DNA from 2 places in the Streptomyces sp. NPDC089424 genome. Region 1 is predicted to be linked to the other one. Evidence: predicted binding sites of a transcription regulator. Region 1 holds the regulator's gene; the other holds the start of a gene.
What was found. The regulator HspR, encoded in region 1, represses chaperone genes until heat shock. The targets are predictions, from matches to a motif close to TTGAGNNNNNNNNNCTCAA.

Region 1 (4,932 bases):
TCGACGAGGCCATCGCCCGGCGGCTGGGCATGAACGTCCGCACCTGCCGGGCCCACATAGCCAAGCTCGCCACCGCCCTGGGCAGCGGCAGCCGCGCCCAGCTGGGCTATCTCATCGCACAGTCGGGGATGCTGGAACGGGGACAGTGAGAAGCGGGGGGCCCGGGGCCTTGGGACCCTGAGCGGCTGCCTGGGCGCCGAAGAGGCCGGGAGCGGGCCGTCACGGGCCTCAGCGGGCCGTCGGGGAGCCCTGGTCGGGAAGGGTGAGCTCGGCGGCGGAGAGCGGCCGTGCGGGGCCGTCCAGGCCGACCTGCGCTATCCGGACGCCCAGTTGCGTCCGGCTCGCCGCCCCGAGCGTCTCCGAGAGGCGGGCGATGTGGGCCCGGCAGGTACGGACGCTGATGCCGAGCCGCTCCGCGATCACGGCGTCCTGGTGGCCCTCCGCCAGCAGCGCCGCGATCGACTGCTCGCGGTGGGAGATGCCCTCGATGCCGGTGTCGGGGAGCGCCGCGGTGAGCGGGATCGCCAGCCGCCACAACCGCTCGAAGACCGTCACCAGGTACTCCACCAGCGCCGGGTGCCGCAGCTCCAGGGCCATCGTGCGGTCGGCGTTGGCCGGGATGAAGGCGACCGTGCGGTCGAAGAGGATCAGTCGGTCGATGACCTCGTCCAGCGTCCGGGCCTCGACCGCGTCGCCCATCAGCTCCAGGTAGTTCAGCAGGCCCTGGCCGTGCCGCGCGACGTGGTTGTACAGGTCGCGCATCCGCACGCCCCGGCCCCGCAGCGCCAGCGCCCGGTGCAGGCCCTCCGACAGTTCGTGCTCGCGCCGGATGCCCCCGGGCTGCACGGTGAGCACCTCGGTCGCGCAGGCCGCCGTGGCCTCGTCCAGCGCGGCCTGGATGCGGGAGGGTCCGTCCAGGACCCGGATCGCCACACTCTCGGAGGACGAGGCCTGGCCGCCCAGTCCGGCGTACCACTCGAAGGCCGCGACGGCCGATCCCATCCGGCGCTGGCTGACGCTGATCTCGTCGTACACCCCGCGCAGCAGCCGGGTCATGACCTCCTGCGGGGAGGTCGGGACCAGCCAGTCCATGTCGTCGGGGTCGGGGTGCAGCAGGGCGAGTTCCAGCAGGCAGGGCACCGGCTCCGCGTCGTGGCGCGGCACACGGCCTCGCCGTACGGCCCGGGAATACACGCGATCCCCGGCCTCGCACAGTCGGTCAGCACCATGCGGATGCTCGTCCGTCCCGTGCCCGGCCATGGCCCATTCCACCCCCGGTTCCAGCCTCTTCCGCAGCGCAACTATGCGCGGACCGGACCTGGTCCGCAACACGGCTCCCTCCAGGGCGACCGCGGGAAACCGCCGGTATGGCCAGAAATCTCCCTCCCCCCGTCCGTCACCTTGCCACAACGCGACGGTGGTGTGTTCAGGCCCCGCCAAGGCCGGGCCCGCCCGACCGCGCGGCCCGGACCGCGGCCGCAAGAATGACCGGAAGAATGACCGAAGGGGTGGCGCGCTCCGAGCGCGAACCACCCCTCCACCCAGCCGAGCGACGGACCCGCCCGCTACTTGATCTGAAGCTCCGCGCAGGCGTCCTCGTACTCGGCCGTGCAGATGTCCGCCACCTTGTGGATGCCGTCCGCGACGACCGTGTCCATGATGTTGTCCCGGGTCAGCGCGACCACCGACACCAGCTGGGCCGGGATGCCCTTGTGGGTGGGGCTGTCGACCCGGTCACGGGCGAGGGCGTCGAACTGGATGTCCCTGCTCTGCACCTTGGCCACGGCCATCTCCGCGGCGGCCTGGGCCTCCTGCGGGTAGGACTTGTAGACGCTCATGTACTGCTCGCCGGAGACGATCCGCTGGACGCCCGCGAGTTCGGCGTCCTGCCCGGTGATCGGCGGCAGATCGGTCACGCCGGCCGCCTCCAGGGCCTTGATGATGCCGCCCGCCATGCCGTCGTTGGCGGAGTACACGGCGGCGATGTTGTCCTTGCCGATCTGGGTGATCGCCGCGGCCATGTTGGCCTGGGCGTTCTCCGGCTTCCAGTCCTTGGTGTCGAAGCTCTGGGCGATCGTCACCTTGCCGGTCAGCTCCGACAGCGCGCCCTGCTTGAACTGCTTGGCGTTCGGGTCGGTGGGCGAGCCGTTCATCATGACGATCTTGTCCGAGCTGTCGATCTCGGGCCCCAGCGCGTCCACCAGGGACCGGCCCTGGACCTCGCCGACGAGTTCGTTGTCGAAGGAGATGTACGCGTCGATGGGGCCCTCGGCGAGCCGGTCGTAGGCGATGACCGGGATGCCCGCCTCCTTGGCCTTCTCCACGCTGCCCGCGATGGCGTGCGAGTCCACGGCGTCCAGCAGGATGACGTCGACCTGCTCGTCGATCATCTGCTGCATCTGGCTCGCCTGCTTGTTGGCGTCCGCGTCGGCGTTGGCGTACCGGACCTCACCCTGGTTCTTGGTGAGTTCGGCCACGCGCTCCTCGATGATCGGGTGGTCGAAGTCGTTGTAGCGCGAGTTGGCCGTCTCCGGCAGCAGCAGACCGACGGTGATGTCGTTGCCCTTGGTGGGGCTGGCGTCGCTGCTGTCGCCCGTCGCCTCCAGCACGCCACAGCCTGCCAACGACAGGGTCAACGACGAGGCGACCACGGATATGGCGATACGACGACGCATGGATGAGCCCACTTCTGCTGCTTCCCGAGGTGGCCGCGGCGCTGCGGCCCGGATGACTGAAAAGCCAACGCGTCAGCGCCCCCCAGCGTCAAGCGAAATCACTTAACGAGATGGCAACATCACGTTCCGCTTAGCCTGTGAACACACCGCGAAACTCCCTCCCGATACCCTTTACGACCCCTCCATTCACGGGGAGTTGAGGCGTGGACGCGGACCCGTACAACCACTCCTTTTGCTCACAGTTCGTGATCACCGGCGCGCGCCGAGCGCGCCCGATCCCGACAGAGGAGCGAACGAACCCGGCCAGGGAAAAAGGGGCCGGGAGAACAGCCTGCTGGCTGTTCTCCCGGCCCCTTCGCATGTTCCGGTGGCTCTCGCCGCGCGCCGCGTCAGTCGCCCTGCTGCTGTCGCTTCGGCCGCCACACCACCAACGCGCTGGTCTGCTGCACCTCCTGGTACGGCACCAGGTCGCGGCGGTAGGAGGCGTGCACCGCCGCCTCCCGCTGCTGCATCGCCGCGGCCGCGCCGTCCAGGGCGCCCTGGAGCTCCGCGACGCGGGACTGGAGTGCCGCGACCTGGTTCTCCAGTTCGATGATGCGCTTGATGCCGGCCAGGTTGATGCCCTCGTCCTGCGACAACTGCTGCACCTGACGGAGCAGTTCGATGTCACGGGCCGAGTAGCGGCGGCCGCGGCCGGCCGTGCGGTCCGGAGACACCAGGCCCAGCCGGTCGTACTGGCGCAGCGTCTGCGGGTGCAGCCCGGACAGCTGGGCCGCCACCGAGATGACGTAGACCGGGGTCTCCTCGGTCAGCTCATAGGGGTTGCGTCGACGGCCGTTGATGTCCATGGCTGACTCATGCTCCCTTCGCGGCCTGGAACAGCTCCGCCCGCGGATCCTCACCCGCGGTGGCCTCGCGATACGCCTCCAGTGCGTCTCGAGCCTTCCCCGTCAGGTCCTGGGGAACACTCACCTCGACGGTGACCAGCAGGTCCCCTCGGGTGCCGTCCTTGCGGACCGCGCCCTTGCCCCGGGCCCGCATCGTACGGCCGTTGGGCGTGCCCGGGGGCAGCTTCAGGGTGACCGGGGGACCGCCCAGGGTCGGCACCCTGACCTCGCCGCCGAGGGCCGCCTCCGTGAACGTCACGGGGACGGTGACGGTGAGGTTGTCGCCCTTGCGGCCGAACACCGGGTGCTCCTTGACGTGGACGACCACGTACAGGTCGCCCGCCGGGCCGCCCCGCTCGCCGGGCGCGCCCTTGCCGCGCAGCCGGATCCGCTGGCCGTCCGAGACCCCGGCCGGGATGCGCACCTGCATCGTCCGTGAGGACTTGGCGCGTCCGCTGCCCTTGCAGACCTCGCAGGGGTTCTCCGCGATCAGGCCGCGGCCCTTGCAGTCGGGGCACGGGTCCGTCAGCGAGAAGCCGCCGCCGGAGCCGCGCGCCACCTGGCCGGTGCCGACGCACGTCGGGCACACCCGGGGGGTGCCGTTGGCGTCGCCGGTGCCGGAGCAGGCCTTGCACGGCGCCTGCGAGGACATCCGCAGCGGGACCGTCGCGCCCTCGATCGCCTCGGTGAAGCTGAGGGTGACCTCGGACTCGATGTCCTGGCCGCGCCGCGGCTGGGTCCGGGTGCCGGTCGTCGCTCCGCCCCGGTTGAACAGGCCCCCGAAGACGTCACCGAGTCCGCCGCCGAAGCCACCGGCTCCTCCGCCCTGGCCCTGGGCGCCTCCGAAGAGGTCGCCCAGGTCGAAGTTGAACGAGCCGCCGCCCGCGCCCGGCCCCGGGCGGAAGCCGCCGTTGCCGAACAGGGTGCGCGCCTCGTCGTACTCCTTGCGCTTCTTGGGGTCACCGAGGACGTCGTTCGCCTCGGAGATCTCCTTGAAACGCTCCTCGGCCTTGACGTTGCCCTTGTTGGCGTCCGGGTGGTACTCGCGAGCGAGCTTGCGGTACGCCTTCTTGATCTCGGCCTCGGTGGCGTCCTTGGGGACGCCGAGGACCTTGTAGTAGTCCTTCTCGATGAAGTCCTTGGTGCTCATCCTCGACGTCCCTCCTCTCTCATCCGTTCAACGTCAGCCCTCGTCCGGGCCACCGCTCTCCTTGTCGTCGGCCTGCGCGTCGCCCTCCTCGGCGGGCTTCACGGTCTGCGCGCCCGGCTGGGGCTCGGCGACCGCCACCCGCGCGGGGCGGATGGTGCGCTCGCCGATGCGATACCCCGGCTGGAGGATCGCGACGCAGGTCGTCTCCGTGACGTCCGGC
Region 2 (4,932 bases), on a different contig from region 1:
GCCCGGAGAGCAGCGAGGCCAGCGCGGTCGTCATGGTGATGCCCGCGCTCGGGCCGTCCTTCGGCACCGCGCCCGCCGGGAAGTGGATGTGCACGCCCCGGTCCTTGAGGTCGGCGACCGGCAGCTCCAGCTCGGCGCCGTGGCTGCGCAGGAAGGACAGGGCGATCTGCGCGCTCTCCTTCATCACGTCACCCAGCTGACCGGTCAGCGTCAGACCCGCGGCGCCCGTCTCGGGGTCGGCAAGCGACGCCTCGACGAACAGCACGTCACCGCCGGCGCCCGTGACCGCGAGACCGGTCGCGACACCCGGCACCGCCGTGCGCCGCTCCGCCGGGTCCTGGGCGGACTCGGGGACGTGGTGCGGCCGGCCGATCAGGTCACGCAGGTGCGCGTCGGTGACGATGAACGGCAGCTTCCGCTCGCCCAGTTCGTGCTGGGCCGCCACCTTGCGCAGCAGCCTCGCTACGGACCGCTCCAGGTTGCGCACGCCCGCCTCGCGGGTGTACTCGCCGGCCAGCTTGCGCAGCGCGCTCTCGTCGAGGGTCACCTCGTCCTTCTCCAGCCCGGCGCGCTCCAGCTGGCGCGGCACCAGGTGGTCGCGGGCGATGACGACCTTCTCGTCCTCGGTGTAGCCGTCGAGACGGACCAGCTCCATCCGGTCGAGCAGGGCCTCCGGGATGGCCTCCAGCACGTTCGCGGTGGCCAGGAAGACGACGTCGGACAGGTCGAGCTCGACCTCCAGGTAGTGGTCGCGGAAGGTGTGGTTCTGCGCGGGGTCCAGGACCTCCAGCAGGGCCGCGGCCGGGTCGCCCCGGAAGTCGGAGCCCACCTTGTCGATCTCGTCGAGCAGCACGACCGGGTTCATCGACCCGGCCTCCTTGACGGCGCGGACGATCCGGCCGGGCAGCGCGCCGACGTAGGTGCGTCGGTGACCGCGGATCTCGGCCTCGTCGCGCACACCGCCGAGGGCGACCCGCACGAACTTCCGTCCCATGGCGTGGGCCACGGACTCGCCGAGGCTGGTCTTGCCGACGCCGGGCGGCCCGACCAGCGCCAGCACGGCACCGCCGCGCCGCCCGCCGACGACCCCGAGTCCGCGCTCGGTACGCCGCTTGCGCACCGCCAGGTACTCGGTGATCCGCTCCTTCACGTCCTCCAGGCCCGCGTGCTCGGCGTCGAGCACGGCCTTGGCGCCCTGGATGTCGTACGCGTCCTCGGTCCGCTCGCTCCACGGCAGTTCGAGCACGGTGTCCAGCCAGGTGCGGATCCAGGAGCCCTCGGGCGACTGGTCGGAGGACCGCTCCAGCTTGTCGACCTCCTTGAGCGCGGCCTCGCGCACCTTCTCGGGCAGGTCTGCGGCCTCGACACGGGCCCGGTAGTCGTCGGACTCCTCGCCGTCCTGCTCGCCGTTCAGCTCGCGCAGTTCCTTGCGCACGGCCTCCAGCTGACGCCGCAGCAGGAACTCCCGCTGCTGCTTGTCGACGCCCTCCTGGACGTCCTTGGCGATCGTCTCGGCGACGTCCTGCTCCGCGATGTGGTCGCGCAGCTGCTGGGTGGCGAGCTTGAGGCGCGCGACCGGGTCGGCGGTCTCCAGCAGCTCGATCTTCTGGTCGAGGCTCAGGAAGGGCGAGTAGCCGGAGTTGTCGGCCAGGGCGGACACGTCGTCGATGGCCTGCACCCGGTCGACGACCTGCCAGGCACCCCGCTTCTTCAGCCAGGCGGAGGCCAGGGCCTTGTACTCCTTGACCAGTTCCGTCACATGTCCGGGCAACGGGTCCGGCACGTTCTCGTCGAGGGCGGTCCCCTCGACCCACAGGGCCGCTCCCGGCCCGGTCGTCCCGGCCCCGATCCGCACCCGGCTGCGGCCCCTGATCAGGGCGCCCGGGTCACCGTCGGCGAGCCGGCCGACCTGCTCGACGGTGCCGAGCACGCCCGTGCTCGCGTAGCTGCCGTCGTTGCGCGGCACCAGCAGTACCTTGGGCTTTCCGGGCGTGGCACGGGCAGCCGCCTGAGCGGCCTCCACCGCCGCCCGGACATCTGCGTCGCTCAGGTCCAGCGGGACCACCATGCCGGGCAGGACGACCTCGCCGTCGAGCGGCAGCACGGGCAGAGTGAGCGGTGTGGACGTCGAAGCCATGATCTCCCCTTCGGCAGTCAAGTTGAGCTATGCCGACTCAATGCTTGGCCGGGGCGCATTGTTCCCCCGGACGCGTTCGCTGTGAGCGATCGAGGTCCGCGGCTCCTCGCGGGCCTCCCCCCGTTCACGAGGTCTCCGCCGTTCCGTCAACAACCCGTCAGAGAAGTGCCAGGATGGGCCGATGCCCACCAGCTACGACATCCCCGAAGTCCTGGACCGTCGTGAGGGCCCGTACGGCGAGGTCGTACTGCGGCGCCACGGGGCGCTGCTCCAGATCATCGCCAACGGCTGCTTCCTGATGGACACGTCCGACGGCCGCTCGGAACGGCTGCTGGTCGACGCGGCGCTCGACGCCCTCGACCACCGCCCCGGCCCGCGGGTGCTGATCGGCGGGCTCGGCGTCGGATTCTCGCTCGCACATGCCGCAGGCAACCCGCGCTGGGGCCGCATCACGGTGGTCGAGCGGGAGCGCGCGGTCATTGACTGGCACCGCACGGGACCTCTTTCCACCGTTTCGGGCAAAGCGCTGACCGATCCCCGCACCCGGATCGTCGAAGCGGATCTGATCGCCTACGTCAATGAGACTTCCGACACGTTCGACGCACTGTGCCTGGACATCGACAACGGACCCGACTGGACCGTCACGGAAGCCAACTCGGGGCTCTACTCCACGGCCGGACTCGCAGGCTGCGCACGGGTGTTGGGATCCGGCGGAGTACTCGCCGTATGGTCGGCGAAACCCTCCCCGGAATTTGAAGGAACCTTGCGGAATGCCGGTTTCCGGCATGTGCGTACCGAAGAGATCCCGGTTGCCCGGGGCGTTCCCGACGTAGTGCACCTCGGCGTCCGACCGGAATAGCCGAGCTGCGGTGACTCCCCGTACTCTGCTTGCCTGACGCCGATCATTCAAGCGTCAATCGCAGTCATGGGATCACCCCACGGATTCCGGAAAGCACACTTCAGGGGCGGGCGATGGAGCAGACACACACCTCCCAGAACGGCACGGCGGCGGCCACGCCGGGCGCACAGCGCCGGGTGCTGGTGGTCGAGGACGACCCGACGATCGTCGACGCCATCGCGGCCCGCCTGCGCGCCGAGGGATTCCTCGTGCAGACCGCCGGCGACGGTCCGGCCGCCGTCGACACGGCCGAGGCCTGGCAGCCCGATCTGCTGATCCTCGACATCATGCTGCCGGGCTTCGACGGTCTGGAGGTCTGCCGACGTGTGCAGGCCCAGCGGCCGGTGCCGGTACTGATGCTCACCGCGCGCGACGACGAGACCGACATGCTGGTGGGTCTCGGCGTCGGCGCCGACGACTACATGACGAAGCCCTTCTCGATGCGCGAGCTGGCCGCGCGGGTGCACGTGCTGCTGCGCCGGGTGGAGCGGGCCGCGGTCGCGGCCGCCACGCCGCGCAGCGGCATCCTGCGCCTCGGCGAGCTGGAGATCGACCACGCGCAGCGCCGGGTGCGGGTGCGCAGCGAGGACGTCCACCTCACGCCCACCGAGTTCGACCTGCTCGTCTGCCTGGCGAACACCCCCCGCGCGGTGCTCTCCCGTGAGCAGCTGCTGGCCGAGGTGTGGGACTGGGCGGACGCCTCCGGCACCCGGACCGTCGACAGCCACATCAAGGCGCTGCGCCGGAAGATCGGCGCCGAGCGGATCCGCACGGTGCACGGCGTGGGCTACGCGCTGGAGACCCCGACGCCATGAGCGAGGGGCGGCCGGCCGCACGGAGGAGCCCCGGGGAGCCCTGGGGCGGCGTACGCCCGTTCTCGATCAAGACAAAACTGGGCGCCCTGGTCGTCATCTCGGTGCTGATCACCACCGGTCTGATGATGATCGCCCTGCGCACCGAGACGGAGCTGCGCTTCATCACGGTGTTCTCGATGATCGCCACCCTGCTGATAACGCAGTTCGTGGCGCATTCGCTGACCTCGCCGCTGGACGAGATGAACGCCGTCGCCCGCTCGATCTCGCACGGCGACTACACCCGCCGGGTGCGCGAGAACCGCTGGGACGAGCTGGGCGACCTGGCCGGCACCATCAACCGCATGGCCGACGACCTGGAGGCCGAGGACCGCCAGCGCAAGGAGCTGGTGGCCAACGTCTCCCACGAGCTGCGGACCCCGATCGCGGGGCTGCGCGCCGTGCTGGAGAACATCGTGGACGGCGTCACCCAGGCCGACCCCGAGACCATGCGCACCGCCCTGAAGCAGACCGAGCGGCTCGGGCGGCTCGTCGAGACGCTGCTCGACCTGTCCCGGCTGGACAACGGCGTCGTACCGCTCAAGCAGCGGCGCTTCGAGGTGTGGCCGTATCTGTCCGGGGTGCTGAAGGAGGCCAACATGGTCGCCTCCGCGCGCGCGGCCATGGCCTCCGGCTCGGGCAGCCACACCCGTACGGACGTCCATCTGCACCTCGACGTGTCCCCGCCGGAGCTGACCGCGCACGCCGACCCGGAGCGGATCCACCAGGTCGTGGTCAACCTGATCGACAACGCGGTCAAGCACAGTCCGCCGCACGGCCGGGTGACGGTGCGGGCGCGGCGCGGCACGCTGCCGGAGTCGCTGGAGCTGGAGGTCCTCGACGAGGGTCCGGGCATCCCGCGCTCCGAGTGGCACCGGGTCTTCGAGCGCTTCAACCGGGGAACGGTCAGCCGGCCGCACGGCCCCGGCAGCGACGGCGGCACCGGCCTGGGCCTCGCGATCGCCCGCTGGGCGGTGGATCTGCACGGCGGCAGGATCGGAGTGGCCGAATCCGAGCGGGGTTGCCGGATTCTGATCACCCTTCCG

Region 2: a site for HspR is predicted at 2,160-2,178, ahead of lon (endopeptidase La). Genes of this name have one in related genera too.

Annotation. Positions count from the first base shown of each region.
Region 1 covers NZ_JBIVHU010000004.1:417,516-422,447, reverse strand. Annotated here, with positions in the region: gene ACIP2X_RS21610 (helix-turn-helix transcriptional regulator) at 1-149, shown strand, start outside; gene ACIP2X_RS21605 (LuxR C-terminal-related transcriptional regulator) at 229-1,260, opposite strand; gene ACIP2X_RS21600 (sugar ABC transporter substrate-binding protein) at 1,566-2,675, opposite strand; gene ACIP2X_RS21595 (heat shock protein transcriptional repressor HspR) at 3,065-3,517, opposite strand; gene dnaJ (molecular chaperone DnaJ) at 3,531-4,712, opposite strand; gene grpE (nucleotide exchange factor GrpE) at 4,746-4,932, opposite strand, start outside.
Region 2 covers NZ_JBIVHU010000003.1:408,313-413,244, reverse strand. Annotated here, with positions in the region: gene lon (endopeptidase La) at 1-2,137, opposite strand, end outside; gene ACIP2X_RS16840 (spermidine synthase) at 2,319-2,996, shown strand; gene ACIP2X_RS16835 (response regulator transcription factor) at 3,110-3,850, shown strand; gene ACIP2X_RS16830 (ATP-binding protein) at 3,847-4,932, shown strand, end outside.